Regions from separate parts of the Fontibacillus forbon genome, predicted to be linked through region 1. Evidence: predicted binding sites of a transcription regulator. Region 1 holds the regulator's gene; each other region holds the start of a gene.
The links. Region 1 encodes LexA, which represses DNA repair genes until DNA is damaged. Its sites were predicted from a motif close to CGAACATATGTTCG; they were not measured.
Positions count from the first base shown of each region.

Region 2: recA (recombinase RecA) is a predicted target of LexA. The motif match lies at 7,137-7,150, and genes of this name have one in related genera.
Region 3: ACLB09_RS11625 (putative DNA modification/repair radical SAM protein) is a predicted target of LexA. The motif match lies at 5,121-5,134, and genes of this name have one in related genera.

Region 1 is NZ_JBKGFV010000001.1:1,017,239-1,027,577, forward strand. It holds gene ACLB09_RS04680 (methionine gamma-lyase family protein) at 69-1,322, shown strand; gene ACLB09_RS04685 (MerR family transcriptional regulator) at 1,499-1,909, shown strand; gene glnA (type I glutamate--ammonia ligase) at 1,928-3,256, shown strand; gene ACLB09_RS04695 (nucleotidyltransferase domain-containing protein) at 3,520-4,380, shown strand; gene ACLB09_RS04700 (glutathione peroxidase) at 4,387-4,935, opposite strand; gene lexA (transcriptional repressor LexA) at 5,332-5,958, opposite strand; gene ACLB09_RS04710 (LysM peptidoglycan-binding domain-containing protein) at 6,254-6,502, shown strand; gene ACLB09_RS04715 (DUF896 domain-containing protein) at 6,654-6,827, shown strand; gene ACLB09_RS04720 (hypothetical protein) at 6,882-7,418, shown strand; gene ACLB09_RS04725 (HAD family hydrolase) at 7,472-8,266, shown strand; gene ACLB09_RS04730 (FixH family protein) at 8,333-8,746, shown strand; gene metH (methionine synthase) at 9,125-10,339, shown strand, end outside.
Region 2 is NZ_JBKGFV010000002.1:179,179-189,517, reverse strand. It holds gene ymfI (elongation factor P 5-aminopentanone reductase) at 1-317, shown strand, start outside; gene ACLB09_RS07560 (DUF3243 domain-containing protein) at 411-665, shown strand; gene ACLB09_RS07555 (DUF3388 domain-containing protein) at 878-1,645, shown strand; gene ACLB09_RS07550 (helix-turn-helix domain-containing protein) at 1,728-2,771, shown strand; gene ACLB09_RS07545 (YajQ family cyclic di-GMP-binding protein) at 2,905-3,396, shown strand; gene rimO (30S ribosomal protein S12 methylthiotransferase RimO) at 3,565-4,893, shown strand; gene pgsA (CDP-diacylglycerol--glycerol-3-phosphate 3-phosphatidyltransferase) at 4,890-5,477, shown strand; gene ACLB09_RS07530 (competence/damage-inducible protein A) at 5,525-6,787, shown strand; gene recA (recombinase RecA) at 7,239-8,297, shown strand; gene ACLB09_RS07520 (regulatory protein RecX) at 8,401-9,243, shown strand; gene rny (ribonuclease Y) at 9,553-10,339, shown strand, end outside.
Region 3 is NZ_JBKGFV010000002.1:1,006,060-1,016,398, reverse strand. It holds gene ACLB09_RS11650 (MarR family winged helix-turn-helix transcriptional regulator) at 246-794, shown strand; gene ACLB09_RS11645 (aryl-sulfate sulfotransferase) at 812-2,269, shown strand; gene ACLB09_RS11640 (ABC transporter substrate-binding protein) at 2,292-3,365, shown strand; gene ACLB09_RS11635 (ABC transporter ATP-binding protein) at 3,378-4,181, shown strand; gene ACLB09_RS11630 (ABC transporter permease) at 4,193-4,972, shown strand; gene ACLB09_RS11625 (putative DNA modification/repair radical SAM protein) at 5,169-6,485, shown strand; gene ACLB09_RS11620 (TIGR03915 family putative DNA repair protein) at 6,473-7,234, shown strand; gene ACLB09_RS11615 (TRM11 family SAM-dependent methyltransferase) at 7,565-8,344, shown strand; gene ACLB09_RS11610 (methyl-accepting chemotaxis protein) at 8,509-10,098, shown strand; cobalamin riboswitch at 10,200-10,339, shown strand, end outside.

The DNA of each region.
Region 1 (10,339 bases):
CATAGATATTGACTTTGATCAGATTTGATTAGATTGATCAGCAGTTACAGGGGAGAGGTAAGGACATAATGGCTGTTTTTTCAGAAGATATTGTAAAGTGGATGGAAGAGGCGGAGGTACAAGCCGAGCCCAAGTTTCGTGAAATTGACCGAATTGTCGACCGCAATCAATGGAAAGTCATCGAAGCGTTTCAGAAGTATCAGGTAAGCGATTTTCATTTCGCCGGTTCAACGGGGTATGCCTATAATGATCGCGGACGCGAAGTGCTCGACCTTGTCTACGCCGAAGTGTTCGGCGCGGAGGCGGCACTGGTGCGTCCGCATTTCGCGTCCGGCACGCATACGATTGCCACGGCGCTGTTTGGCGTGCTTCGTCCAGGGGACGGCCTGTTTTATATCACCGGCCGACCGTATGATACGTTACACAAAGTGATCGGCAAGCCAGGGGATGGAACCGGCTCGTTACAGGATTTCGGCATCCGTTATGATGAAGCGGCATTGCTGGAAGACGGTTCGGTAGATTGGGACACGGTAGTATCAAAAATAACGAAAGAGACCAAAGTTATCGGAATTCAGCGTTCCCGCGGTTACGACTGGAGAGATTCGTTTACGGTGGAACAAATCGGCGGAATGATTGCAAGAGTAAAGGCGATAAAGCCGGACTGCATCGTATTTGTAGACAACTGCTACGGGGAATTCACCGAAGAGCAGGAACCAACTCATGTAGGGGCCGATCTTATTGCAGGGTCGCTGATTAAAAATCCGGGCGGCGGTATTGCCGAGACGGGCGGATATATTTGCGGCCGTGCAGACCTGGTCGAGCTGGCTTCCTATCGCTTGACAGCCCCGGGAATCGGAGGAGAAGTCGGCGCTATGCTAGGAACGACGCGCGGAATCTATCAAGGCTTGTTTCTAGCTCCGACGACGGTAGGACAAGCTGTTAAAGGGAGCGTCCTGGCCTCAGCCGTGTTTGAGCGGGCGGGCTTTGAGAGCCGCCCGCGCTGGGATGCCAAGCGGACCGATTTGATTCAGGCAATTACGTTTAGCGGTCCGGAGCAGCTCATTGCTTTCGTACAGGGTATACAGCGTGCGGCGGCCGTAGACGGCCATGTCGTTCCCGAAGCCTGGGATATGCCGGGCTACGAACATCCTGTCATTATGGCCGCGGGTACATTCATTCAGGGCGGTAGTCTGGAGCTCTCGGCGGATGCGCCGATCCGCGAGCCGTATATCGCCTATATGCAAGGCGGCTTAACTTACTCTCACGTTAAGTTCGGGCTTTTGACCGCTCTGCAAACCATGAAGGATCGTGATCTGCTATAGAGCGATGCTGACTGAGTCTCTTTTGATGGAAACATATTTAATAGAGGTTTTGGACATCGAAGATCACTGAAAAATTATCTTCTGTGATCTGTAAGTTATTCTAACATACCTATTGACATGTTAGGATAGTTGACATAGAATAGGATCATGATTATTTAACTGGAAGGTTGAGAGCGATGAGTGACGAAATTCGCAGAAACATGGCCTTGTTTCCGATTGGTATTGTAATGAAGCTTACGGACTTAACGGCTAGGCAAATTCGTTATTATGAACAACATCAACTGATCGTGCCGGCCCGTACTTCGGGGAACCAGCGGTTATTCTCCCTGAACGATATCGAGCGGTTGCTCGAGATCAAAGGTTTGATCGACAAAGGAGTCAATATTGCCGGGATCAAACAGGTCATGAATCCGATGACCAAGGATTCGCAGGAGGCTACGGTCATGACGAAAGACACGGAAGAAAAACGAAAAGAGATGACGGATTCACAACTTTATCGTATGCTAAAACAGCAGCTCGTCACAGGGAAAAGACCTGGACAGGTATCATTGATTCAGGGGGAACTTTCCCGCTTTTTCAAAATATAAACGTTGGGAGATGTTATTTTGAGTTATTCAAAGGAAGACATTCTACGTATTGCCAAAGAAGAAAATGTTCGCTTTATCCGATTGCAGTTTACCGATCTGCTCGGGACCATCAAGAACGTGGAAATTCCGGTCAGCCAATTGGAGAAAGCTCTTGATAACAAAATGATGTTCGACGGTTCGTCGATCGAAGGTTATGTCCGGATCGAAGAATCCGATATGTATCTTTTCCCTGATCTTGACACCTGGGTTATCTTCCCTTGGGTTGCCGAAGACCGCGTCGCCCGTTTGATTTGCGACATTTATATGCCTGACGGTACCCCGTTTGCCGGCGACCCTCGCGCCATTTTGAAGCGTGCTTTGAAAGAAGCGGAAGAGATGGGTTATACGTCCATGAACGTGGGTCCGGAGCCGGAATTCTTCCTGTTCAAAACCGACGAGAAGGGCAATCCGACCATGGAACTGAATGACCAAGGCGGATACTTCGACCTTGCACCTACGGATCTCGGCGAGAACTGCCGCCGCGAAATCGTTTTGACGCTGGAAGAAATGGGCTTTGAAATCGAAGCTTCCCACCATGAAGTGGCTCCGGGCCAACACGAAATCGACTTTAAATATGCAAATGCCGTTAAAGCGGCCGACCAAATTCAAACCTTCAAACTCGTAGTTAAGACGATCGCTCGTCAGCATGGTTTGCATGCGACCTTTATGCCGAAGCCGCTCTTCGGAGTGAACGGTTCCGGTATGCACTGTCACCAATCCTTGTTTACAGGAGATGTGAATGCTTTTTATGACGAAAGCGATTCGCTTGGACTGAGTAAGGATGCCCGTCACTACATGGCAGGGATTCTGAAGCATGCCCGCGCATTTGCGGCCGTGACGAACCCGACCGTTAACTCTTACAAACGTCTGGTACCTGGTTATGAAGCACCTTGTTATGTGGCTTGGTCTTCCAGTAACCGCAGCCCGATGATCCGTATTCCGGCTTCCCGCGGTCTTAGTACTCGCGTTGAAGTACGTAACCCGGATCCGGCGGCTAACCCGTACCTTGCGTTGGCTGTTATGCTGAAAGCGGGCCTTGACGGCATCAAGAACGAATTGCCGCTCGTGGAACCGGTTGACCGTAACATCTATGTCATGTCCGAAGAAGAGCGCGTGGAAGAAGGCATCCCTAGCTTGCCTTCCGATCTGAAAGAAGCGCTGGGCGAATTGCTCCGCAGCGAAATCATCACCGAAGCACTCGGCGATCACGCTCTTACCCATTTCTACGAACTGAAAGAAATCGAGTGGGACATCTTCCGCACGCAAGTTCACCAATGGGAACGCGACCAATACATGACGCTTTATTAATCTAATTCAGTGTAGATGTGAAATCCCCTGAGGCTTAGACCTCAGGGGATTTTGTTTATAAAATGATAGAAGGGGGATTTGTTGAATACCCATATCTTGAATTTCTACTTACTGGTTTGGATTGCCTACATAAACATTTCGAATTGCTTTTCTTCTGCTATTTTTATCGGGCAGAAACCGATTAATTCTTTTTCTCCCTTCCCTCGAAAAACCGCATTCCTTATAATTGATCCTATTCAAGCTAATGGACGGGAGCGAGATAAATGGACGTGCAACAGACCATTTCAAAGATCGTTGACAGCTTAAAGGAAGTTAGCGGAGTAAGCGCTTTGGTGCTCGGCGGTTCAAGGGCCAGGGGAACGGAAGGTCCCGAGTCGGATATTGATATCGGAATTTATTACGATCCCGCACAAGGCCTGGACATCGCTATGCTTCGTAAGGTTGCTGCAGATATTGATGACGAACATAGGGATAACTTGGTGACAGAAATCGGGGAGTGGGGCCCCTGGATTAATGGGGGAGGCTGGTTAAAGGTAGATCAAACACCTGTTGACCTGTTATTACGTGATCAGAATAGCGTGTTACAGGTCATTCAACAATGTACAAAGGGAGATGTCGCTATCGATTACCAACCGGGACACCCTCACGGATTTGCGAACAGTATTTATTTTGCCGAGATTGCGTTGTGTAAGGTGTTGTGGGACCCTTTCGGAGTTGTAAAGGAACTGAAAAGTAGAACCATCCCGTACCCGGTCGTTTTTCAAAAAGCAATCATTCAAAAATTTTTCTGGGAGGCAACCTTTTCACTCGAAAATGGGCATAAAGGTATTTACAAAAATGATTTATCTTATATTGCCGGATGCTGTTTCAGGTCTGTCGCTTGCCTGAATCAGGTTTTGTTCGCCATGAATGAAACCTATTTGATGAATGAAAAGGGGGCTACCGCTATTGCCGATTCATTCAGTATCGTGCCAAACAAATACTCCTATAGAGTAAACCATATCTTTACCTTAATTACAGAAGATCATGATCACTTAAAGAAAGCTTTTAACATGATGCATGAATTAATTCAGGAAACAGAGACTTTACTGAGGGCTCATTCGATATTCAACAATGAAAGGTAACCATGCCTAAATTAAAAGCGAGACGATATCGGTCTTCAATTCTGACGGCTCGGTCGTGGTTTCATATCTGCCGTATACCGAACCGTCGCGATGGATCAAAAACTTGGTGTAATTCCATTTGACTCCGTCGCCAGCGTAAATCTCGGGGTGTTTTTCTTGTAAAAAGCTTTGCATCCACGGACCCGTTGGGCTCTGGCGGTCAAAACCTTGGAAAGGCGCTTGTTGTGTAAGATAGTGAAACAAACCGTGGGCGGAAGCTCCCCTGACGTCCATTTTTTGAAACAAGGGAAATGTCACCCCGAAGTCGCGTGTGCAGGTTTTATGTATTTCCGCATTTTCCCCTGGTTCTTTTTCGTTGAATTGATTGCAAGGAAAACCGAGTATTTCAAACCCTTGCTGACGGTATTTTTCATAAAGTTTTTGAAGATCGGCCATTTGACCGGAATAGCTGCACTTACTGGCAGTATTGACAATGAGCAGTACTTTTCCGCGATAAACGGACAATGAAACCGGCGTGCCGTGAATCGTATTCACCTGAAAATCATAAACAGTCATCCGTTCATCCCTCCCTCTGAAGCATAATTCCATTATAAGACTGCATTTTTAATTGATCTAATATATAAAAGAGATAACTGTTATAGGATCAACCTATCGTTGAAAAATTTTCAAGAAAGTTGAACTTACAGAATTTGAATAATCTCCGATGATTTTTGATATTTCGGGTAATCTAAAGGCAAGGAGCTGATGGATATGGTGCTTGCCCTGAAAAAATACCACAGACACCGCTTGAGGTTGAGAAAGTTATGGCGCGGAGAGCGAGCGGGAAGATCCAGGAATCTGCTGAATGATGATATGTGGCCCGTATAGGAGTGACTGCAACTTCGTCGTAGAAAAATGAAAAGAGGCTGCCCTCGTTAAAGGGAAGCCTCTTACCTGTAAGTTAAATATAGATTAGTGCAGATCGCGGAACAATCCGACGACCTTGCCCAGAATGCTGACATGCTTCAACCGAATCGGTTCCATTGTCGGATTCTCCGGCTGCAAGCGGATGTGGTCTTTCTCTTTGTAAAAAGTTTTGACGGTTGCTTCGTCGTCTTCCGTCATGGCCACTACGATATCGCCGTTGTTGGCGGTTTGCTGCTGCCTTACGATTACATAGTCGCCATTATGAATTCCGGCTTCGATCATGCTGTCCCCCATGACGGAAAGCATAAAGATTTCGCCATCGGCGGAATAATGCTGTGGAAGCGGAAAATAGTCTTCTATGTTCTCGGTGGCTGTAATAGGCACACCTGCAGTGACTTTACCAACGACTGGAACGCGGGTAATGCTGTGGGCGAACATTCCGATGGAATCGGAGTCTTCCTGGCCCAGAAGTTCGATGGCCCGAGGCTTGGTCGGGTCGCGGCGAATGAAACCTTTCTTCTCGAGACGGTCAAGATGGCCGTGGACCGTTGAACTGGAAGCTAGTCCAACAGCTTCGCCGATTTCACGTACGGAAGGAGGATAGCCTTTCATTCTGACCTCGTTGCGGATAAATTCTAGTATTGCCTGTTGTCGGCTGGACACCTTGGACATAACGATCATCAACCCCATTAGTAACGTTTGGAAAAATTATAACATAGAACTTCCGTTCGTACAAACGTAAGTTCTAAATTGAAGATAAAAAAGAGAACAATTGTTCGAAAAAACTATTGAATCAAACAAGTGTTCGTGTTATAGTGAAAACAACGATAAGAACACATGTTTGGAATGATGAATAATGCTTAAATATAGTACATATCAAAGCATCTATGATAAACCGGCACCTCGTAGATCGTGGACTAATAATATAACTGTTTCTGGCTGGAGCAGAAATCTGGGGAAAGTATGCTTGTTGCTGTTTGTTTTGATGATCACCGGAACGGGAGTGGTTACTGCGTTTGCTGCGGCTTCAGACGGATACGATCGCTCTGCATTGCCGACGATCGTCGTTAAGCCGGGCGACACTTTATGGGAGATTGCCGTGAATCATAAACCCCGTGGTAAAGATACGAGAATTTATGTGGAGTCGATTATCCGGCTCAACGGATTGAACGGAAGCAATATTCATAGCGGCGACACGATCGTTCTTCCCAACTAAGTGATGAATCAGCGATAATTTTACTTCATCTATATGAATGTCTTCCCAGGAGCTTGGTTCCAAGGGCAACTCGCCTTGACAAGCTCTTTTTCTCATGTCAAAGTAAGAATTGTTGCCTTATGAAATTAATTGAGAACATAGGAGGAAAACCATGGATATAGATACATTGGTTAATCGCATTAATGAACTGGCTCGCAAAAATAAAGCCGAAGGGTTGACGGAAGACGAAAAGCTGGAAAGAGCCCAGCTTCGTGAAACTTATTTGCAGAACATCCGTAACAATTTTCGTCAGCAGTTAGAGTCGATCGAAATCGTGGATAAGTAATGCTGGGCCGAGAGGCCTTGCATACATAACCATACATTTTTAGGAGGAAAGATCATGGCTTCGTTTGACAGAAAAGTAGAAAGAAATCAGATCAGAATGAACAAAAAAGGTAAAGGCCCTAACGTGGGCCAAGGTCGTGGAAGCCAGAATCCCCGCACCTCGCTGGGATCGAAAGGAGAAGGTGAAGTTTTTCGGGGGCGTAATATGATACTGCCTGGCCTTCTGGTATTGCTGGCCCTGTTGTACGCGGCTGTTGGACTGGTGGGAAGCGCAGCAGAAATGAGCTCTGGTTTGTTTTGGCTAACGATCGTTCTGTATCTCATTCTGGCTTTGACTATTTTCTTGAGAAAACCTTATTTGCGGATTAATAAAGGATATTTGTACACTTCCAAGTACAATCGGGACAAAATCCTGGAAGCAGGCAATATCAGCAAAATCAGAGTTACCCGTCAAAAGGTGACCATCTCGCCGAAAGGGAAAGACACCAATTGGGTTTTCTACCGGGGACGCAATCTTTTTGATACGGAAGCTATGGGCGAGCGCCTGGAACAGTATGCTAAAGTGCATCACGTAACGTTTGAAAAGGAATAAATGATGGCCGGCGTTTGTGCGGTGAATTTTTTCGGGGGAGTGTGCAGATAGAAATGGCGATTAAAGCGGTTTGTTTTGATTTGGACGATACTTTGCTTTGGGATGAACGAAGTGTCCGGGAAGCTTTTGAAGCGACTTGCCGAAGTGCGCAGGACGCAGTCGGAATCGATCCGGCCAAACTGGAAGAAGCTGTCCGCAAGGAAGCGAGAGAGCTTTACGAATCCTATGAAACGTTCCCTTTTACTAAAATGATCGGGATTAATCCGTTTGAAGGATTGTGGGCAAATTTTTCCGCAGGCGAACAGCCGGAATTCCGTCAATTGGAGCAACTCGCCCCTGTATACCGCAAGGAATCCTGGCGCCGTGGATTATTGGCTCTGGGTGTAGATAATGAAGACTTAGCGGGTGAACTGGCTGAACAATTCGGCAGAGAACGCCGGTCCCGGCCGCATGTATATGAGGAAACCTTCACGATTTTGAACGAGCTGAAAGGGAATGTGAAACTGCTGCTCCTCACGAACGGCTGTCCGGCGCTGCAACAGGAAAAGCTGGACGGAGTGCCTGAGTTGGCACCTTATTTTGACGAAATCGTTATTTCGGGGGCCTTCGGCAGAGGGAAACCGGATGCCGCAATATTCCGTCATGCCTTGGAACGGCTCGGCGTGGAGCCGGAAGAAAGCCTGATGGTCGGAGACAAGCTGACTACCGATATTTGCGGCGGACTTAGTGCTGGGATGACCACGGTTTGGGTGAATCGGGACGGAAAGAACCGTAACGACGAAATCGTCCCTAATTATGAAGTTCAACATTTGTCTCAGCTTCACGATATCATTGCTAAGTTTGCCTAAGGTTTGCAGAGATGAAGCTTTGTTGAATCAGATGCATAAGCTTGTCGCGAAAAGGGAGGGAATAACGTGAAAAGGAACACCTGGCTGCTGGTCAGCCTTACCGTGCTGTTTCTGCTGCTGAGCGGATGCGGTAGAAGCGGGAGTGAAGGTCATTCATCTTCTGAGAATACGCTGGAGCCGATCAAGGTCGAACTAACCGTCAATCCCACCCAGGTTCAAACCGGCGAAAAAGTGACTTTTGAAGCGAAAGTGACCCATCAGGGTAAAACTGTCGACGACGCCAAAGAGGTTGTTTTTGAATATTGGAAAGACGGCGATAATGAGGAAAACCATAACATGGAGACCGTTAAAGGTGCCGGGAACGGAAGCTACATCTTCGAAACGGTGCTTGAATCGACTGGGACTTATCACGTGATTTCCCATGTTACTGCCAGGGATCAGCACTCTATGCCTTCTGTGGAATTCAAGGTAGTTGAATAATACGTCAAGCATTGAACCCAGGCATTGAATTCAAGCATATCAAAGGCTGCCATTACCTTTATGGGAAGGCAGCCTTTTTGTTGTATTCCAATAGCCATTTATGACCTCATTTTGATTCGGAAAATCACGAACTTTTTCTTCCTTCTATATGATTTCGTTCGTGTTTAAAATTCTAATTGCATCCATGGGATTACCATGCTTTATTGAGGTCGGATTGAGCGATATCCGGTAGCCGAGAGGCTGTTGACTCCTTATTCATTCAGGTAAAGAGCCTTACATGATAGGGCTGGAACCGGATGTGGATTTCATATTATCCCTTTCCTTAAACGCTTCATTCTGATAAACTAAATCTTAACGTTTTGCGGGAGGGAATTGATCATGAGTAAACCAAGCTTGGAATCCAAAATGAAAGAACGAATATTGATCCTTGATGGAGCGATGGGTACCATGATCCAACAGGAGAATTTGACGCCGGAGGATTTTGGCGGCGAGGAACTGGACGGCTGTAACGAAATTCTCGTCCTTACCCGTCCAGATGTTATACAGTCCATTCATGAGAGATATCTTGAGGCTGGCGCGGATTTGATTGAAACCAATACGTTTGGCGGGACGTCCGTGGTGCTCGCTGAATACGATTTGCAGGATCGCACGCGTGAAATTAACCTGGCTGCCGCGCGGATCGCCGTTGAAGCAGCGGAAAAATACAGCACTCCGGAGCAACCGAGATATGTTGTTGGAGCGATGGGGCCGACGACGAAGACGTTGTCTGTAACCGGCGGGGTTACGTTTGAAGAACTGATTAGCAGCTATGAAGAGCAGGCTGTCGTGCTGATTGAGGCTGGCGTGGATGCCCTGATGCTGGAGACGTCTCAGGATACGCTGAACGTAAAAGCGGGTAGCATCGGGATCACGCGTGCTTATGCTACGACAGGCAAAGTGCTTCCCTTGATGATTTCGGGAACGATCGAGCCGATGGGGACAACCTTGGCCGGTCAAAATATCGAATCCTTCTATATTTCGCTGGAGCATTTAAAACCGGTTTCTATCGGTCTGAATTGCGCTACAGGCCCGGAATTCATGCGGGATCATGTCCGAACGCTATCCGAAATGGCAAAAGCAGGCGTGAGCTGCCATCCTAATGCAGGGCTGCCGGACGAGAACGGCAATTATCATGAATCGCCGGATTCGCTGGCCCAAAAGATGGCTGCTTTTGCGGAGCAGGGCTGGTTGAATATCGCGGGCGGATGCTGCGGGACGACTCCGGCGCATATCAAGGCTTTGGCCGAGAAGATGAAAGGATATCCACCGCGGGAAATCGCCGGGGAACATCCGCCGGCGATTAGCGGAATTGATCAAGTCTATGTTGAGTCCGCCAATCGTCCGTATATGGTCGGGGAGAGAACGAATGTTCTTGGGTCGCGCAAATTCAAACGGCTTATCGTGGAAGGCAAGTACGAAGAAGCTTCGGAAATCGCTCGTGCCCAGGTTAAAAGCGGAGCCCAGGTAATCGATGTCTGCGTTCAGGATCCGGACCGGGATGAAGCGGAGGATATCAAACTTTTTCTTGAGCTGGTCGTCAAAAAGGTCAAAGTG
Region 2 (10,339 bases), on a different contig from region 1:
TCTGGGGCATTTCCGGAGGATCTTGCGAAGTTGTTTATTCCGCCGCCAAAGGAGGCGTAAACTCCTTTACCAAAGCGCTGGCGAAAGAGCTGGCACCTTCGGGCGTGTCCGTTAATGCGGTTGCTCCCGGTGCGGTGAAAACGGAGATGATGGCTCGCTTTGACGCAGAGGAACTGAAACAGCTTGAGGAAGAGATTCCTGCCGGGAGGCTTGCTTCGCCCGTGGAGATTTCCTCGCTGGTTTATTTTCTTGCTTTGCCGGAGTCGGGGTACATCACCGGGCAGATTATCAGCCCCAACGGCGGCTGGGTTACCTGATTTCCCCACCGGCCGGCGGCGAATAAAGCAGGGGCGTTCATCGCATATTAGGACTGTTGATTTTAAATCGCCAACCGAAGGAGGATTTAATAAATGTCAACAGTACTCAAAAATTTTGATACCTGGAAAAAATTTCTCGGTGACCGCGTGCAACACGCGGAGAAATCGGGCATGAGCGAGGAGGCAATCGCCAACCTGGCTTATGAAATTGGTGGATTTCTGGACGACAAGGTCGATCCTCAGAATGAATCCAACCGCACCCTGAAAGAAATATGGGATGTGGGAAATGAAGAGGAACGCCGGACCATTGCCAAACTTATGGTCAAGCTGGCTAAGAGAAACGCATAATCCGGCAGAGAAAAAGCTCCCTTTAAGGGAGCTTTTCTCCAATATATTGCAGCGGCTTGCCTTTCAATTCTATTTTATATATCATAAGACACGTATTCATATTCTGTTCGCATTTTCAGGTCGTCATTCCGAGATCCAACTTTTCAAGAACGGAGCAGGAAAATAGGCCTATTTTGTCGAATGGTGGTATAGGACATAAAGAAGGTGTAGGAATGGGACCGAAGCAATGGTATCTGGAGTATAAAATACATAAAAACCGTCCCGGCCTGCTGGGGGATATCGCCTCTACGCTCGGGATGCTTGAAGTAAATATTTTGACGATCAACGGCGTCGAGGGAGAAACCCGTGGGCTGCTTCTGGAGAGTGACGACGACGGGAAAATCGCCCTGATTGACCAGATGCTCCGTAAAGTAGACAGCATAACGGTTACCGCCCTGCGGACTCCAAGGCTCGTCGATCTTTTGGCTGTCCGGCATGGCCGCTATATCGTCAGGGATTCCGACGACCATAAAACTTTCCGCTTCACGCGGGATGAGCTTGGGTTGCTTGTTGATTTTTTGGGTGAAGTATTAAAAAGGGACGGTCACCAGGTAATCGGCTTAAGAGGGATGCCCCGGGTGGGGAAGACGGAGTCCATTATCGCCGGCAGTGTCTGCGCGATGAAGCGATGGACGTTCGTTTCTTCGACTTTGCTGAGACAGACGGTACGCAGCCAGTTATCGGAAGATGAAATGAACCCGAACAATGTGTTTATCATTGACGGGATTATCAGTACGCTCCGATCGAATGAAAAGCACTATCAGCTGTTGCAGCATTTAATGAGCATGCCTTCGACCATCGTCATAGAACATCCAGACGTATTCATTAAAGAATCCGAATACAATTATGACGATTTTGACATAATTATTGAATTGCGTAACAATCCTGATGAGCAAATCGTTTATGATACGTTCACTACAATTTATTCCGACGAGTTATGAAGCATAGCGTATGTCACGCTGCATCACATATAGATCATGAATTGACACATTATTATTTTTAACATTACGGGAGGTGATGGTCGTGTCGGATTTGGGCCAGCAATTGAAGGAAGCCCGCCTTTCCAGAGGATTGTCTCTGGACGACGTTCAAGAAATGACGAAGATTCGCAAGCGATATTTGGAAGCCATCGAGGCAGGGGATTATAAAGTTCTGCCCGGAAGTTTTTATGTGCGGGCCTTTATTAAGACTTATGCCGAAGCTGTGGGTGTGGATCCCGACGAACTGCTGAACGAGCATAAGCAACATGTGCCTGACGTGGCTCCGGAACCGGCGATGGAACCCGTGCTGCAGAAGCGGCGCAGTTCGCGGACGTCGGAACGTAATTCCAAGTGGTTGTCAACGACGTTGATGTGGTCGTTTGCCGTGCTGATCCTCGTGGTGATTTATATGTATTTCACCGTCTGGGGCAAGGGCGACGAAGCCAAGGATAATCAGCCCGACCAGACTCCGGTGACGGATGTCAGCAAAGGAAACAATGGAAACAGCGGAAACAACGGAAACGCAGGCCAAAACGGCTCGGATCCGGGAACGGGAAATGACGGAACCACGGGTAACGACGGAACGGGTACGGGGAATGCCGGAAATGGCACAAACGGCGGAACCAACGAGACCGGTGGGGACGATGCGAATACAGGAGCGGAACCTGGTACCGTGGTTGTTACCCCTGACGGTACGGAAGGAAGTACGACGAAATTTCTAGTTCAGGCGGCTGGAGACCAACCTGTTCCGGTCGTGATCACGTCCACCGGCAAGAGCTGGGTGGAAGTTCGCAAGGGAGACAAGAATGGAGAAAAGCTGTTTTTCGACAATACGTCGGAAAACGGAGGCGATGTATTGAATTACGAACTTGGTCCTGAAGGCCTGTTCATCAAATCGGGCGCCTCTTCGAAAACGACGATTACGGTTGGAGATCAGGTTGTTACGGACGGCAAGAATACTTCCAAAATCCAGTTAAATCTGGGCAGCGCCGATGCAGGAACGACAAATACGGATAACGGAACCTCGACGGACAATACTACCACTGACGGTACTAACGCCGACGGAACCGGAACTAACGCCGAATAATACGGGCGTCTTTGGCCGATGGATGGCCAGGGACGTCTTTTGTTTTTCAGCAGGCAGAATTCTCCTGACTCGACTTTGCGAAATCTTTTACATATAATTAAGGGATAGAGAACATTGGAAAGGAATGTGAATGATGGCTTCTGAAAGCTCTTTTGATATTGTATCCAAAATGGACATGCAGGAATTGACCAACGCGATCGACCAGACCGAGCGGGAAATCGCCAACCGGTTTGATTTTAAGGGCAGCAAAAGTGAACTGAAAGTCGAAAAGGACGTATTGGTGATTCTTTCCGACGACGAGTACAAACTGAATGCGGTAATCGATATTTTGCAGTCAAAAATGATAAAGCGCGGGCTGCCGATCAAAAATCTCGACTATGGCAAGATTGAGCCGGCTTCGCTTGGTGCAGTGCGCCAGCGGATTAATTTGAAGCAGGGGATCGATCAGGAAAACGCCAAAAAAATCAATGTGTTGATCCGTGATTCCAAACTGAAGGTGAAGAGTCAGATTCAAGGGGATCAGATCCGGGTTACCGGCAAGAGCAGGGACGATCTGCAGCAGATTATTCAAATGCTCCGCAAGGCTGATCTTACCGTCGATTTGCAGTTCACCAATCTGAAATAGACAGTGTACGGTCTCTCGCAGTGCAATGCACCGCGTGGGACTTTTTTCAATTATATTGCTGCATGGAGCTGATTTTATTGATTTTGACAGTACTGTTACGGAAATATTATACTTAATTAGGTTTTTTAATTCGGGATTACGGCTCTAGAGCAATGGGGGATATATCTCATGACAGAAAAAGTGAAAGTAGTTACGCTAGGCTGCGAAAAAAATCTGGTGGATTCCGAAATTATGTCCGGTCTGATTGATGCAAGGGGCTATCGGCTGGTAGAAGATCAAGAGGACGCAACGGTTATCATCGTCAACACCTGCGGCTTTATTGATGCGGCCAAAGAGGAATCCGTCAATACGATTCTGGATCTGGCCGATCTTAAGGAGACCGGCAAGCTGAAGGCCTTGATTGTTTCAGGTTGCCTGACCCAAAGGTACAAGCAGAGTCTTATGGAGGAGATGCCTGAGATTGACGGGATCGTCGGGACGGGGGATTTTTATAATATCAACCAGATCGTGGACGAAGCTTTAAAAGGGAAAAAGCCGATTCAAGTCGGAAATCCCGTGTTTAATTATGAAGAGAGCTTGCCCCGTAAGCTTACAACTGCCCGGCATACGACCTATATTAAAATCGCCGAAGGTTGCGACAACAATTGTACTTTTTGCAGCATTCCGCTAATGCGCGGAAAATTCCGCAGCCGTTCCATCGAATCGGTTGTGGCTGAAGTGGAGCTGCTTGCGGCTCAAGGGGTTAAGGAAGTCAGCCTGATTGCCCAGGACTCGACCAACTATGGCAGCGATCTCTACGGGGAGCTCAAATTGGCCGAATTGCTCGATAGAGTCAGTCAGGTGGCGGGAATTCAATGGGTAAGACTGCACTATGCTTATCCCGGATTTTTTAGTGATGATTTGATCGAAACGATGGCAAGCAACCCGAAAGTTTGCAAATACGTGGATATGCCGCTGCAGCATAGCGAGGATGCTGTTTTGAAGCGGATGCGTCGGCCTGGACGGAACCGGGATACCCGGGAATTGATATCTAAAATCAGGGAAAGAATACCCGGTGTTTCGCTGCGTACTTCCCTCATTGTAGGGTTTCCGGGAGAGACCGAGGAAGAATTTCAGGCGCTTTGCGATTTTGTGCGGGAAATCAAGTTCGACCGGTTGGGCGTTTTTACATATTCGATGGAAGAAGATACCCCGGCATCGCGTTTGCCGGAGCAAATCGATGACGAGGTTAAAGAATGGCGCGCCAATACGCTGATGGAGATTCAGCGTTCCGTCGCCAATGAGAACGGTGGCAAGTATGTCGGACAGGTTCTTGACGTGCTCGTGGAGCGATACGACGGACGCAGTGACGTGTATGTGGGACGGTCCCAATACGATGCACCGGAAATCGACGGGGAAGTGTTCGTAAGTAATTGTTCGGCAGCCATCGGAGAAATAACCAAAGTCCGGATTACGCATGCTTATGAGTATGATCTGTCAGGGGAGGCGATCCTGTGAATTTGCCCAACCGCATCACGTTAGCCCGAATTTTCATGATTCCGCTGATGCTTGTTTTTTTGCTGGTGGATTTGGATTGGTGGTCGTATGATCTGACGCTGGGGAATTATTCTTTGCCGGTGAATCAGCTGATCGGCGCTATTTTGTTTATCATCGCGGCAAGTACGGACGGAATCGACGGGTATATCGCCCGCAAGCATAATTTGGTTACGAACTTGGGCAAATTGCTTGATCCGCTCGCGGATAAGTTACTGGTGGCTGCCGTCTTGGTTGCGCTCGTAGCCATGGGCAAATGCGACGCCTGGATCGTGATCGTGATCATCAGCCGGGAGTTTGCCGTAACGGGACTTCGCGAAGTGGCCCTGCTTGAAGGCTCCGTAATCGCTGCGAGCAAATGGGGAAAAGCCAAGACCATCACGCAGATTATTGCCATTTCGGTGCTCTTGCTGAATAACTTCCCGTTCGAGTGGATCCATGTCCCATTTGACGAGATCGCGATCTGGCTGGCCGCCATCATTACGATTTACTCGGGAATCGATTATTTCGTGAAAAATAAAAACGTGCTTAATTTATCGAAAATGTAAGCCATCCGCAATTAAGCGTGCAATCCTCCGGAAAGGAGACATGACAAATGAAAGCAGAAATCATCGCAGTCGGTACCGAGCTGCTGCTTGGTCAAATCGTAAATTCCAATGCGCAATATTTGTCCCAGGAACTTGCTTCCATAGGGATTGACGTATATTTTCAAACCGTTGTGGGCGATAACGTGAATCGCCTGTCCCATGCGATTAGGGTCGCATCTGAGCGGGCAGACCTGCTTATTTTTACCGGCGGGCTTGGCCCGACCCAGGATGATCTGACCAAGGACGCCGTGGCTGCGGTGCTGGGAAGATCGCTACACATCGACCGGATCGCGATGGACAATGTGGACCGGTTCTTCCAGGGCCGCAGTGTTCCTATGACGGAAAACAACCGCCGGCAGGCGCTGGTCGTTGACGGGGGGACGCCGTTGCCGAACGAAACCGGGCTCGCTGTCGGGAATGCCATCGAGGAAAACGGGAAGTTTTACGTGCTGCTTCCGGGGCCTCCGTCCGAAATGAAGCCGATGTATGAGAAGCAGGCGAAACCATGGATTTTGCAGCATGTATTAACCCAGGAGGAGCCGCTATATTCCAAAATGCTCAAGTTTGCAGGCATCGGGGAATCGGGGTTGGAGACCAAGCTGCTGGATCTCATCGAGAACCAATCCGATCCGACGGTCGCTCCCTATGCCAAGGAAAGTGAAGTCACGATCCGGATCTCCACCAAAGCAAGAACAGAGCACGAAGCGATGGAAAAACTGGATAAGCTGGAGGCCGAAATCGGCTCAAGGCTCCCGGATCACCTTTACGCCAGCGAAGACGTGCCGATCGAGAAGACGATCGTGGATATGATGACGGAGCGGGGGCTCACATTGAGCGCCGCGGAAAGCTGTACCGGCGGGCTCCTGATGCAGTCGGTTACGGGCATTCCCGGCAGCGCCACGGTGTTCCTCGGAGGAATAGTCTGCTATTCCAATGCGATGAAAGAGAAACTTCTGAACGTGCCGCATGAATTGTTGGAAGGCGATAACGCCCCCGGGGCCGTCAGCGCGGAAACGGCCAAAGTGCTGGCGGAGCAAGTGCGCATGATCGTGGATACCGATTTCGGATTGTCGATTACGGGTGTGGCTGGCCCCGGTTATTCCGAACGCAAGCCTGTCGGTCTGGTATATATCGGTATTTCCCGGCGCGGCGGCGACACCGACGTCTATGAACTAAATTTAAAGGGAAACCGTGAGACGATTCGATTGCGGTCGGCCAAAACCGTGCTTTATCATCTTTGGAAACAATTGAAGGCAGAGCAGCCGCTTTAATCGGGAATGCTATGCCTTGCCTTACGGATTTCAACCGGAGTATAATAGATTTTAGCGGAAGAACCGCAGCAAACTGATTGTTTTGCTGCGGTTCTTTTTGTCGTTATAAGTATGGAACGGGAAGGAGTGGATCGTTAATCGCTTTGGGGCCAGAGGACTTGCTCGAGACATGGGGCGTCATCGTAAACGGCAGCATTACCATGTCAACGGGCACATTCAGCATGAGGGGAAGAAGAGCGCGGAAAATCATCGGTTCAAGCCTGGCGAATTATCCATTATGGGTGTTTTCGAAAGGAGGCAAAGCTTTTCTAAACGTTCCAGAAGGGTTTGAGCGACATAGAAAAATTTACGAATGTATGTTCGAAAAAATGCTTGGCAAACGTTCCAAAACAAGGTACAATTATAAATGTAAGAAATCGTATATCCAATCATATTTAAGGATGTGAGCTGATTGTCAGATCGTAAAGCAGCGCTGGAAATGGCGCTTCGTCAAATAGAAAAACAATTCGGTAAAGGTTCGATCATGAAGCTGGGAGAATCCACGCATATGCAGGTGGAGATCGTACCTAGCGGATCGTTGGCATTAGATATCGCACTTGGTACGGGGGGACTTCCCCGCGGCCGGATCATTGAAGTATACGGACCGGAATCTTCCGGTAAAACGACGGTGGCGCTGCATGCGATCGCCGAGGTTCAGAAGATTGGCGGACAAGCCGCTTTTATTGATGCGGAGCATGCCCTCGATCCTTCTTATGCAAACAAACTGGGCGTAAATATCGACGAACTGCTGTTGTCTCAGCCGGACACCGGTGAGCAGGCGCTCGAAATCGCCGAAGCGCTCGTGCGAAGCGGCGCCGTTGATGTCATTGTTATCGACTCTGTAGCCGCTCTGGTTCCTAAAGCGGAAATTGAAGGCGAGATGGGGGATTCCCACGTCGGTCTTCAGGCGCGTCTAATGTCCCAGGCTCTTCGCAAATTGTCAGGGGCAATCAGCAAGTCCAAAACGATCGCCATCTTCATTAACCAATTGCGGGAGAAAGTCGGCGTTATGTTCGGGAACCCTGAAACCACGCCTGGCGGCCGTGCCTTGAAGTTCTATTCCACGGTTCGTCTTGACGTTCGCCGTGTGGAAACGATCAAAATGGGCAATGATATGGTTGGTAACCGGACGCGGATTAAAGTAGTCAAGAACAAAGTAGCTCCTCCTTTTAAACAGGCGGAGATCGATATTATGTACGGTGAGGGAATTTCCAGAGAAGGCAGCATTATCGATATAGGTGCGGAACAGGATATCGTGGATAAGAGCGGCGCTTGGTATTCCTATGCCGGAGAACGGTTGGGTCAGGGCCGTGAAAATGCGAAGCAGTATCTTAAAGAGCATCCTGAAATTGCTAACGCCATCGAGCAGAAAATCCGGGAGGCCAGCAATTTGACGACTTCCGTACCTCCTTCGTCACCAAGCGACCAGGAAGCTGAAGCTAAAGAAGAACAGGCGCTTTTTGAAGAATAATAACTCATGCTGTTAAAGCGCTCTGTGGCCGGGGCTTCCCGGTACAGGGCGTTTTTTATTTAACTGAGATTCTAATTGTGCTGAATAAAGGAGCGATAGACGGGTGGAACAGCGATATGGCGGACGGAATAAACAGGCTGGCAGCCGGGGAAAGCAGGAACAATCCGGCGGCATTGTAGATATTTCGGAAGAGGGATTTTGGGAGATGACACGCGGCAATGCTTCGGAAGATCTCTCAACCGGGTCAACCGGGGAAAGCGGCGGTATTGATGCATTTCCTGAGGGCATCGATCTGACGATCACATCCGTTTTGCTGTTGAAACGTCCCAAGTTCCGATACCGGATTTCATTCGGGTCTTATTCACTGGAAGTCCATGAAGATGTCATGATCAAGTACCGCATGATTAAAGGCGCGGCCTTTACCAAGAACGAGTTGGAAGAAATCGTGCTTGCCGACGAACGGCAGCAAGCTTATGCGGATGCACTGCATTATTTGAGCCGTAAGCCGCGCACGGCCTTCGAAATAACTATGCGACTCGGAGAAAAGGGATGGAGCGAAGAGGCCGCAGCTGAAGTCGTACGGCGGTTAACGGCGGAGGGTCTGGTGAACGACGCGGCATACGCGCAAGAATGGGCAGGACAGCGTGTCCGCGGCCGGGGCAAGGGGAAGCTGTGGGTACGACATGAACTGCGTCAGAAGGGGGTTTCCAAGCCATTGATCGAAGAGGCCCTTCAAACGGTCAGCGAGGATGACGAGTTCGAGAGCGCCCTTGAGCTTGCTTCCAAGAAATGGCGTTCCACGTCTGGCGAGCCGGCAGACCGTAAACGAAAAACCGGAGCATTTTTAATGCGCCGGGGCTTTTCGGGATCGCTCGTCTCCAGAGTCATTCGCGAGCTTGGCAAGGAAGATGGAATGAGCGAAGAAGAAGAGTGGGAGAATGAATAACAGCAAAACAGACATTGCTTGTCATTTGCTTGACAATTTCTTTCATCAAATAATAAAATGAACATGAATCTATTTTTACTTGGGCCCTTTTTTTCCTTCCAAAATTATGGGTCCCGTGAAGATTCTATTCGAAAATCATGTAGGCCAAATTTTCCGTTTGTGGCTGGAGGAAACTTTGCATCACTCACACATGGAGAGCCTTGCCTTAAACGGCCTGTAATGAATTCTTTGTATGATGATGAATGAGAAAAATTACAACTGCAAACATCCCAAGGAATGCCTTGGAGGAAACAACGGGGAGGTGAACAGATGAACGCAGGAATCTGGATCGTTCTCGTTGCAGCCGCTTTATTCTTTGGGTTCGTGATCGGGTATTTTATTCGCAAATCTCTTGCAGAAGCTAAAATTTCCAGTGCGGAACAAGCTGCAAGTCAAATCTTGGATAACGCGAAGAAAGACGCAGAAGCACTGAAAAAGGAAACGGTTCTTGAAGCGAAGGACGAAGTCCACAAGCTTAGAGCCGAAGCTGATAAAGACATTCGTGAACGTCGGAATGAAATTCAACGACAAGAAAGACGATTGTTGCAAAAAGAAGAGTCGCTGGATAAAAAATTGGAATCGCTGGAACGTAAAGAAGAGCAAGTGGCTGGCAAAGAGAAACGGATTGAAGAAACACAGCAACAGATTGATCTGATTTACAAGAGTCAGGTTCAAGAACTGGAGCGTATTTCGAATTTGAGCATGGAGGATGCCCGTACCATCATTTTGAACAATGTGGAACAGGAAGTTCGCCATGAAACAGCCCAAATGATTAAAGACATTGAACAGCAAGCGAAGGAAGAAGCGGATAAGAAATCCCGCGAGATCATTACGCTGGCCATTCAACGTTGTGCGGCAGACCATGTCGCGGAAACGACGGTATCGGTAGTATCGTTGCCTAACGAGGAGATGAAGGGTCGGATTATCGGTCGTGAAGGCCGGAATATCCGTGCGCTGGAGACGCTTACCGGTATCGATCTGATTATCGATGATACACCGGAAGCGGTTATCTTGTCGGGCTTTGATCCGATACGCCGTGAGATTGCCCGCACCGCAC
Region 3 (10,339 bases), on a different contig from region 1:
CATTAAAAACTGCTGACAACCTCTTTTTCATAATTCATACTTGACAGGTGTGATTAATGGGTTTAATATGATGAAAAATACTTTATCAGTCATTTTCTTAGTGCTAAGAGAATGGATAGTAGCAGCCGATTGGACCGCCAAAGGCTCCTGAAAGACCTCCCGATCAAGGGATGTTTTTCGGGGGCCTTTTTACTATTCTTCAAGGGGTTGAGGCCGTCATTAGCAGAAGCGAAGCGGAGTGGGAGTTGATCGAGGAGGCGGATTGGCTGTTCAGAAAGATGGTCCGGCGATTCGTGAAGGAACGGGACAAAGTCGAGGTTGAGGGGGTTACGCTTCCCGGTTTGCTCGTCATGCAAAAAATGATCCGGGAAGGACCGCAGCGTCTGGGCGATCTGGCCGAGGAGCTTGATTTTACGTCAGGTGCCGTGACGGGCCTGTGCGACAAGCTGGAACAGAAAGGGTTCGCCAGAAGAATCCGGCAAGACAGCGACCGTCGGACGGTATGGCTCGAGATTACGGAGCAGGGCAAGGATATGCTGGACCGCAACCGGAACATCGGCAGAGTATGCATTTCGATTCTGTTTGCGGAATTATCGGAGGAAGAGCTTACGTCGATTCATCATCTTTTCAAAGTGCTCACTGGCCGGCTCGAGCATTTTTCCGAAACGCTGAACGATTTGGCGAAGCGGAATTCGGAGGACGCGCGGCGTGTTTCCCGGCGGGAGCAGCAGAAAAAAATCGACGGGCCGACGGCCGAGGACATGAACCGGCAAGGAAAATTTCTATCTTACTAATAGAGGAGCGGATGAACATGGGACACCCGACAATATACCCTACAGGAGCGACGGTGTATAAACCGGAGAAAGCGTGGAGCGGTTATACGATCTATCAGGCGGCCGATCTGGGTGCGCTGCTGATCGACATGAACGGCAAAGAGGTGCATTTGTGGCAGGGGCTTCGCGGCTTCCCCAACAAATTGTTTCCCGGAGGCAATGTACTCGGCAGTACGGCCGAACGGGATCCGAAGTACGGATTCCAGGATGAGGTCGACCTGGTGCAGGTCGATTGGGACGGAAATATCGTATGGCGGTTCAACCGGCATGAGTTGATCGAGGATCCGGGCCATGATCCGCAGTGGATGGCCAGAGCCCATCACGATTACCAGCGGGAAGGCAACCCGGTCGGTTATTACGTTCCCGGTGCGGAGCCCAGAATTGATGGGGGGAACACGCTGATTCTCGTGCATAAAAACGTCCGCAACCCCAAAATTTCGGATAAATTGCTGCTTGATGATTCGATCCTTGAAGTGGACTGGGAAGGAAACATCGTCTGGGAATGGAATTTGCATGAGCATTTTGACGAACTGGGTTTTGACGAGCAGGCCAAAAACGTTCTGTTCCGTGATCCCAATACCCGGTTTTTCGGCGACCATTCGGGGGACTGGATGCATATCAATTCCGTCTCCGCGCTTGGGCCTAACCGCTGGTATGACGACGGAGACGAGCGGTTCCACCCGGATAACATTATTTGGGACGCCAGAGAGAGCAACATTATTGCGATTACGGACAAAAAATCCGGGAAGATCGTCTGGAAGCTCGGTCCGGATTATTCCGCCCCCGAGGTCAAGCATTTGGGCTGGATCATCGGTCAGCACCATGCTCACCTGATTCCTAAGGGGCTGCCCGGCGAAGGCAATCTGCTTCTGTTCGATAACGGGGGCTGGGCCGGTTATGGAGCTCCGAATCCGGCTTCCGCGTTCGGTCAAAAAAACGCCGCCCGCGACCATTCCCGCATTTTGGAGATCGATCCGGTCACGCTGGAGATCGTATGGAAATACACTCCGACGGAAGCCGGATTCATGGCGCCGCTGGACTCTTACCATTTTTACAGTCCTTATATCAGCTCCGCCCAGCGCTTGCCGAACGGCAACACACTGATTACGGAAGGCGCGGACGGCCGGATTTTTGAAGTTACCCGGGAGCATGAACTGGTTTGGGAATATATTTCCCCTTACAAAAATAAGAGAAACTCGAATATGGTGTACCGCGCTTATCGCGTGCCTTATGAGTGGGTGCCCCAGCTTTCGCAACCGGTCGAAACGGCGATCGAGCCGCTGGACGTGGCCAGCTTCAGAGTTCCGGGAGCTGCGGGAACGGGAGCTGAATCCATCGTGCTTGTGAACGGCACGGTTTCATATGGTGAAGGTGCGCTATGCGTCGCCCGGATCGATGAGGGGACCCGGCCGGCCAAGCCGGTTGAAGAAGAATAGGAGAAAGAAAGGAGAAGAGACCATGCCAAGATCCAAGAGAAACAACACTCATTTGAAAAGAACGGCTATATCGTCATTATTGTTATTTCTTACATTCCTGATGGTTCTAACCGGGTGCGGCTCGTCCGGTGACGAATCGTCATCCAAGGCCCAGGCTGCGGGAAATTCGGGAGGCGGGAACGGACAACAATCGAAGGTGAAGCTGAATATCGCCGATATTTCATCCAATCCCGTACTGCGCGTTGCGGTAAATCAAGGACTCTTTGAAAAACACGGAATCGATGCGAAGTTGGTGACATTCGCTACGCCTGCGGAAGGGATCAATTCGCTCTTCATCAAGCAGGCGGATATCGCCTGGGGAGCCGATTTTCCGATTTTAAACGCCGTCAGCAAAGGGGAGTTTGCGATCATCGCTTCGACCGGGACTTCCACGGATCTGAGTGCGAAGCAATGGAAGTTGTTTGTAAGGGACGACATCAAGCAGCCGGAAGATTTGAAAGGGAAGAACCTGAGCTTTATGCGGGGTACATTTATTACCTATCTGTGGGATGAGTACCTTGCCGAATACGGCCTTAAACCCGAAGATGCCAAATTGATCGGTCAAGGGGGATTTGACGAAGCGTATATCGCTTTGAAAAAAGGAGAGGTGGACGCCGTTTGGGCCACCGGTGCGGTCATGGTGGAGAAGTTCGCAGCCATTGAAGGGGTGCACCAGCTGACGGACATGTCGCAAACGAAGGTACGGATCGGCAGCCAGATCGTCGCGCCGGAGTCGCTGATCAAGGAACATCCGGAAGCCGTGTCGGGTTTCCTCCGCGCACTGGACGAATCCTCCGCCTTTATCAAGGAGAACCCGGAAAAGGTGGCGGAGATTTTGTATAAAGAAGTCAAACAGCCGAAGGAAGCTACGTTGAAGGATTTGTCGGTGGTCAATTGGAATATCGATTTCGATCAGGCCGCGCTCGACAGTTTGTCCCGCCAGAAAAATTATATGGTGGAAAATGGAATCATACAGCAGGACTTTGAGTTGGAAGACAAAATCAAGCTGGATGCCTTGCGGGAAATTTTGCCTGACCGCGTGACCATCACACCATAGGAGGGGATTTAAATGTCTCTAGCGTTGCCGAAGCAGGGGGCTGCACTGAAACATACGATCACGATCGAGGGTTTGAATAAGAGCTACAGTGAACAAACCGGGGCCGGAAGCGGCGAACTTCACTACATCATCAAGGACGTGGATCTGGTGATTAAAGGGGGCGAGTTTTTCATCCTGCTTGGTCCGAGCGGCTGCGGGAAATCAACCCTGTTGAACATGATCGCGGGTTTCATCTCCAAAACCAGCGGGAATTTGCGAGTCGGAGGCGCCGATATCGATAAGCCCGGACGGGACCGGGCGGTCGTTTTTCAGCAGGCCGATTCCTCGCTCTTTCCCTGGCTTACGGTGAGGCAGAACGTAGAGTTCGGGCTGAAGATGAAAAAAGTCCCGAAGCGCGACCGGAGAGCAATCTCGGAGCAATATATCGATCTGGTCGGACTGACAGGGCACGGAGACAAATTTCCGAGAGAGCTATCCGGCGGGATGAAGCAGCGGGTACAATTGGCTCGGGTTCTGGCCAACGATCCCGAAATTTTGCTTATGGATGAGCCGTTCGGCGCGCTGGATGCAATGACCCGCAGGACGATGCAAAAGGAACTGGTGCGGGTCTGGCGGCAGACAGGCAAGACCGTCGTGTTTGTGACGCATGATATTCAGGAAGCCATCTTGCTGGGCGGACGAATCGGCATCATGTCCCCGGGCCCCTCCTCGAAAATATCGCATATTTACGATATTCCGCTCTCTTACCCCCGGGAAGTTTCCGGGGCGGAGTTTTACGAGTATCACGGCCGGATTCAGGCCCATTTTGACGAATAGGAGGAAGACGGATGACAGGATGGTTGAAAAAGAAATGGGCGGGCTTGCTTCTGCTTTGGATATTTCTTCTAGTGGCCTGGCAAGCTGGTGCTCTCCTTTATGGTCCCGAGGTGATCCCCGGCCCTGTGGATACCGTTAAAGGGGCGATAGAGCTGCTCAAAGACGGATCGCTCCCGAAATATATAGGAATCAGCTTTTACCGGGTGTTCAGCGGTTGGGCGCTCGGCAGCCTGCTGGCGATACCGCTCGGCGTCCTCATCGGCAGAGTGGATATAATCCGCCATTTCGCGGAACCGCTGCTTAATTTTATCCGGTTTATTCCTCCTATTGCCTTCATTACGTTATTTCTTGTCTGGTTTGGCATCGGGGAACAGTCGAAGATCGCTCTGATCCTTTATGCCACGCTGTTTATCGTGATGATGAACACGCTGACCGGCGTGCTGTCCGTCGAGGAGGATAAAATCCGGGCAGCCCGCAGCATGGGCGCCTCGGAATGGCAGATTGTCCTGCACGTCATTATTCCGGCGACCGCCCCGTATATGTTCACCGGGGTCCGGTTAGCTATGGGTACTTCATATATGGCGATCGTCGGGGCGGAAATGATCGCCTCCAATGAAGGCGTCGGTTTCCTGATCTGGAACTCGCGGCTGTTCTTCCGCACGGACTGGATTTTTGTCGGCCTCATCAGTCTCGGTTTAATGGGCTTTGCCACGGATCGCCTGTTCGGCTGGTTCGGCCGCAAAGTATTGTGGCGTTACGGGGTTATCAGCTCCGCTCCGGTCCGAAGATAGCCGAATTCGAAGCGAGACGCAGGTCTTTTCACCCGTTGGCGGAAGCCGCCACCGCCGAAATCATCCGAAGCAGTAATTCAACTCCATAAACGTTCATACAACGAGTCGCTCTTTTTTACTGAAGAGCGGCTTGTTCCTGTTATTTACAGGAACAAATGTTCGTATTATAATAGGAATCAAAAGGGAGGATCGGCGTATGGATGTGTATGATAAACTGACGATTTTGACGGATTCGGCCAAATATGATGTATCTTGTTCTTCCAGCGGTGTGGAACGTAAGAACGGCCAAGCGGGGGCGGCTGGCAGCGCGGTCAGCTCAGGTATCTGCCACAGTTTTGCCGCAGACGGACGCTGTATCTCGTTGTTGAAAGTGTTGATGAGCAACGTTTGTATCTTTGATTGCAAATATTGCGTAAACCGGCGTTCCAACGACACGCGGCGGGCTATGTTCACGCCGGAGGAACTGGCGAACCTTACGATGAACTTTTATCGGCGCAATTACATAGAGGGATTATTCTTAAGCTCGGGGATCATGCGGAACCCTGATTATACGACCGAGCAGTTGATTCGTGTGCTGGAATTGCTTCGGAATGAGTATAAGTTTGGCGGATATATTCATGTCAAAGGGATACCCGGTGCCGATCCCGCGCTGATTTCCCGGCTCGGCCTGTTGGCCGACCGGATGAGCGTCAATATCGAGCTGCCCTCACAGGATAGTCTGAGTCAGCTAGCCCCGGATAAGACCAAGGAGGCGATTTTGAAGCCGATGTCTCTTATCCGGCAAGGTATTCAAGAGAACGTTACGGACCTTGTCAAATACCGTCATGCCCCCAAATTCGTCCCTGCCGGGCAAAGCACCCAGATGATCATAGGAGCGACGCCGGACAGCGATTTGAAGATATTGACTTTGACGGAGGCGCTGTATCACAAGTACAAGCTGAAGAGAGTATATTATTCCGCTTATACTCCGGTGATGGAGCATTCCCTGTTGCCGTCCCTGGACACCAAGCCGCCGCTGCTGCGGGAGCACAGGTTGTATCAGGCGGATTGGCTGCTGCGGTTTTACGGATTTGAAGCGAAGGAGCTGCTGGATGAACGCACTCCGAATTTCAATCCGTTCATGGATCCGAAATGTAATTGGGCGATGAATCATATCGATCGGTTTCCCGTGGAGATCAGTACGGCGCCTTATGAGACATTACTGCGGGTACCGGGGATCGGGGTCAGAAGCGCAAAAAGGATTGTGAAGGCCCGCCGGGCGTCCAGGCTGGACTTTCCCGGGCTTAAGAAGCTGGGCGTCGTATTGAAACGCGCCCAATATTTTATCACCTGCTCCGGCAGACGTCTTGAGGGATTGAAAGTGAACGAAAGCACAATCTTGAGATCGCTATTGTCAACCAAAGAACTGGGCATGTTTCTGCCCCAACCTCAGGTGGAGCAGTTATCGCTGTTTACGGATGAGGAATTGGCGATGGGTACCGGAAGAAAGGACTTGATCCCATGCCTTGGGTGAACGATGTTGCTTATGTCTATGATGGAAGTTTTGACGGTTTGCTGAGCTGCGTATTCGAGAGTTATGAGCGCAAGGAGGAACTGCTGGATATTACTTCTGACGCAGATCCGCAGTATGTGCTTTTCGGCAACCGTTACGTTGAAACCGATTCGGGGAAGGCTGCACGGGTATATGATGCAATCGGAAATAAAATATCGCCGGCAGCCCAGGAATTGGTCCGGTTAGGCTTTCTCACATGTGACTCTCAAAAAGAAATGCTGATTTACCGCTTTCTGCGTCTTGGTTTCAAGCATGGGGGCGTTGTGATGAATATGCTGACGGAGAATACCGTTCATCAGCTTAATAAAGCAGTGAGGCATTTGAATTCCGAGAGCCATGCGTTCACGGGATTTGTGCGTTTTTCGGTCTACGGCGATGCTCTGGTATCCGTGATTGAGCCCAAAAATATTGTGTTACCTGTTTTGGCTCCCCATTTTTGCGATCGTTACCGTCAAGAGTCGTTTATGATTTACGATAAAACTCATGGACAGGCGCTGATACACCGGCCGGATGAGACGCAGAACGATAAGGTGTCAATTGTGAATGTGGATGAGTTGACTCTGCCGGATGTCAGCGAACAAGAGAAAGCTTACCGCAGTTTGTGGAAGCAGTTTTATAATACGGTAGCGATCCGGGAGCGGGTTAATCCGCGCGCGCAGATGTCCCATATGCCCAAAAGATACTGGGCGCAGCTCACGGAGATGCAGTGACGGGATTCAATAAAACTTTCAAATTTTTGATACAATGGACAATGAAAGTTGAAATTAGAATTTTGAAAATATGGAATGTGGTACGAGATATGGGATATGAAGTATGGAATTTGGAACCATTGTGCCCAAATCTATCGGGAGGAACAAGGTAAAGTGCAACCGAATCTAAATCATAACCGTGAACGGTTTATCTTTCTTTTTGCATGCCACGAAAATGATAGAGAACTGTGCCGGATGGAGCTTCGCGCTTTGTTTGGAGAAGAACCGGGATCATTATCATATATAGAGAGTCCTTTGAGGATCGAACCGAACAGGAGCCCGTTTGTTTCCATGCGGGTAGATGTTCTGTTCACCGGTCATTCGCTTGAAGAGATCATCACGTATGCAGCGGGAATAAAGCTGGAGGGAAGCACCTTCAAAGTACTGTATCTAAAAAACGGTTTGAAGCGAAGTTATGAGGAGCAGAGGCAACTGGAACGGCGAATTGGCGCGCATATCAGGGGGACGGCGAAAATGCGCCATCCGGACATAACGTTTGGGCTGCTTTCGTATAATGGCGGCTGGATGTTCGGCATCTGCCGTCAGGCAGACCCGGTCTGGCAGCAACATAAGCATAAGCCAAGGAATTACTCCACAGGACTGCCTGTTGCGATGGCTCGGGCGCTCGTGAATATCGGCATCCCTGATCCGAAAGGGATCAGGGCGATCGATCCGTGCTGCGGGATGGGCAATGTGCTGATCGAGGCGCTGTCCATGGGTGTCGATATCTTCGGCAGGGATTTGAATCCGCTGGCCATCCGGGGAGCCCGGGAGAACCTGGCGCATTTCGGGTATGATGACCCGGGGCTACTTTCGATTGGAGATATGAATCATGTGAGCGGGCATTATGATGCAGCCATTCTGGATATGCCTTACAATTTGTGCTCGGTGTTGCCGCAGGACGAAAAAAGAGCCATGCTATCGAGCCTGCGCCGGTTCTGCGAGACTGCTGTGGTGGTGTCGAGCGAAGAGTTAGAGTTCGATTTGCAGGCTTGCGGTTTTCAAATTAAGGACTACGGTCAGGTAGTGAAGGGTTCTTTTGTCCGTAATGTTTGGGTATGTCAGAGTTAAGAAACATCTATATATCACAACAAAATATAACATAACGTGTTATATCTATAAAATAGACATAGAAATTTGAAGAAAAATGTATTAAATTTCCGAAAAAACTCTTTTTATGTCTTAAGTCCTATTCTATAATGTAAGATAAACTTACATAAGAGGAGTGGGAACAAATGAATCAACTCCGCGGGATCGAAAGAAATGCATCCGTACTGGGTATGGGGGCGGCCTTTTTATTGTTTATCATGGCTTTATGGCAAAAGTTATCCTGGTATATGCCTTTCGTGGCCCTGATAGCCTTTATATGTTTTGCAACGCTCTCATGGAGTTTCCTAAAATTTCGACGCGAAGGACAAGAGACTTCCTCCTCGCTTCCTTCGGCAGCTCCGCCGGAACATGATGATAAAGGGCATTCCGAAACCGATTGGATCGTGATGGCCAATGAATCTCTGGTTGCGGCGGACAGGCTGCAGGCTGCCGTGGGAGAAGTGAACGAGAGCATGGAGCAACTCCAGCATTTATCCGATATTTCCTCTGTGGAGGATCTGAAGCTGAAGCACAGCAGTGAACGTTCTTTGGAACAGGTGCAGGAAAGTTTGGCTGCCATGCAGGAAGTTGCTACCTCCGCATTTCGGATTCAGGAGGCGGCGGATCAACTGCATATCCGCAGCGAGAAGACGCTGTCCGAAGCTTCGCGGATCACGGAAGCCCTCGCAGAGGCAGACGGGACGATTCGCTCGCTGGCGGAGTCCCAGCAGTCGATCAACGGACCGATGAACGATCTGGAGCGCAATACGAGACAACTTGGAGCCTTATATCGGGAGCTTGAAGGGATATCCGGCGAAGTATTGCTGCTCGCCCTGAATGCATCCATTGAGGCGGCAAGACTGGGGGAACAGGGTAAAGGTTTTGACGTAGTGGCCATGAGAATGCGCCAACTTGCCGAGCAGAGCAGCAAGGCGATCGGCAGTTCCGCCCCTCTGTTCCGGCAAATCACGGATGAGGTGGACCGGGTTAAGGATACGCTCCGGGATGGAAGAAAATCGGCGATGGACGGCATCGAATTGCTGAAATCGATGGGGAAGGACATCCTGTTCATTTCCGACGAGGTGGCCGAAGTGAACGGGCTGGTGGCCGAGACTGGACGGCGAAGCCGGGAACAATCGGAGATGACGCGGAATATGGAAAGCATGATGAAGGAAGTTCATGCGGGCCTTAACCGGAGTATCTCCCATGTGGAGGGTGCCTTGTCCCGGATGGAATCCCAGAGGGGGCATATCGGCAAGCTTCAAAGTGTTGCCGGCGGCCTGCACCGGGCGCAAGAGGAACTGCTATCTTCGTTGGAGGCGGTCCGGGGAAGTTCGGCCTCGGAGGAAACGGAGGAACAAAAAGCTGCGGTACGGGAACTGGGCCTGGTTTATGCCAGAAGACTTCAGGAAACGGCGAACAACAGCACAATGCTCTTGATGCGGGAATTTGAGCACCGCGTCGTTTTGGAGCGGCTCCTGGAAGGGGAGACGGGACTGGAAGCCGCATGGACAAACCGGTCCGACGGTTCTTTTGTCGTATCGATTCCAGAGGCGGGACTGCTCAATGCCAAGGGTCGCGATTGGTTCCGAGGTGCCATGAACGGGGAAACGGTCATTTCGGAGGTTTATGTATCGGCAATCACCAAGCGGCGTTGCATCACTTTGTCTGTTCCCATTTTAAAAGAAGGAGATGTTATCGGGGTATTGGGGGCCGATTTGTCCGTAGATCATTAAAGTTAGAATGACCGTTATGCTGGCCGATAGCCCGTATCGCATATTGTAAATTTTAAGCTTATCCCCTATAATCCATAGAGAAAGAAAGCCTAGATTCAAGCGAATAGAAAGTGCCCGTAGGTCCTGGAGCATGCTTGCCGCAAGCTTCGGGTTAAAAGGGAAGCCGGTGTAAATCCGGCACGGTCCCGCCACTGTGTACAGGGACGAAACTCATTTTGCCACTGTCGTACGGAAAAGTATG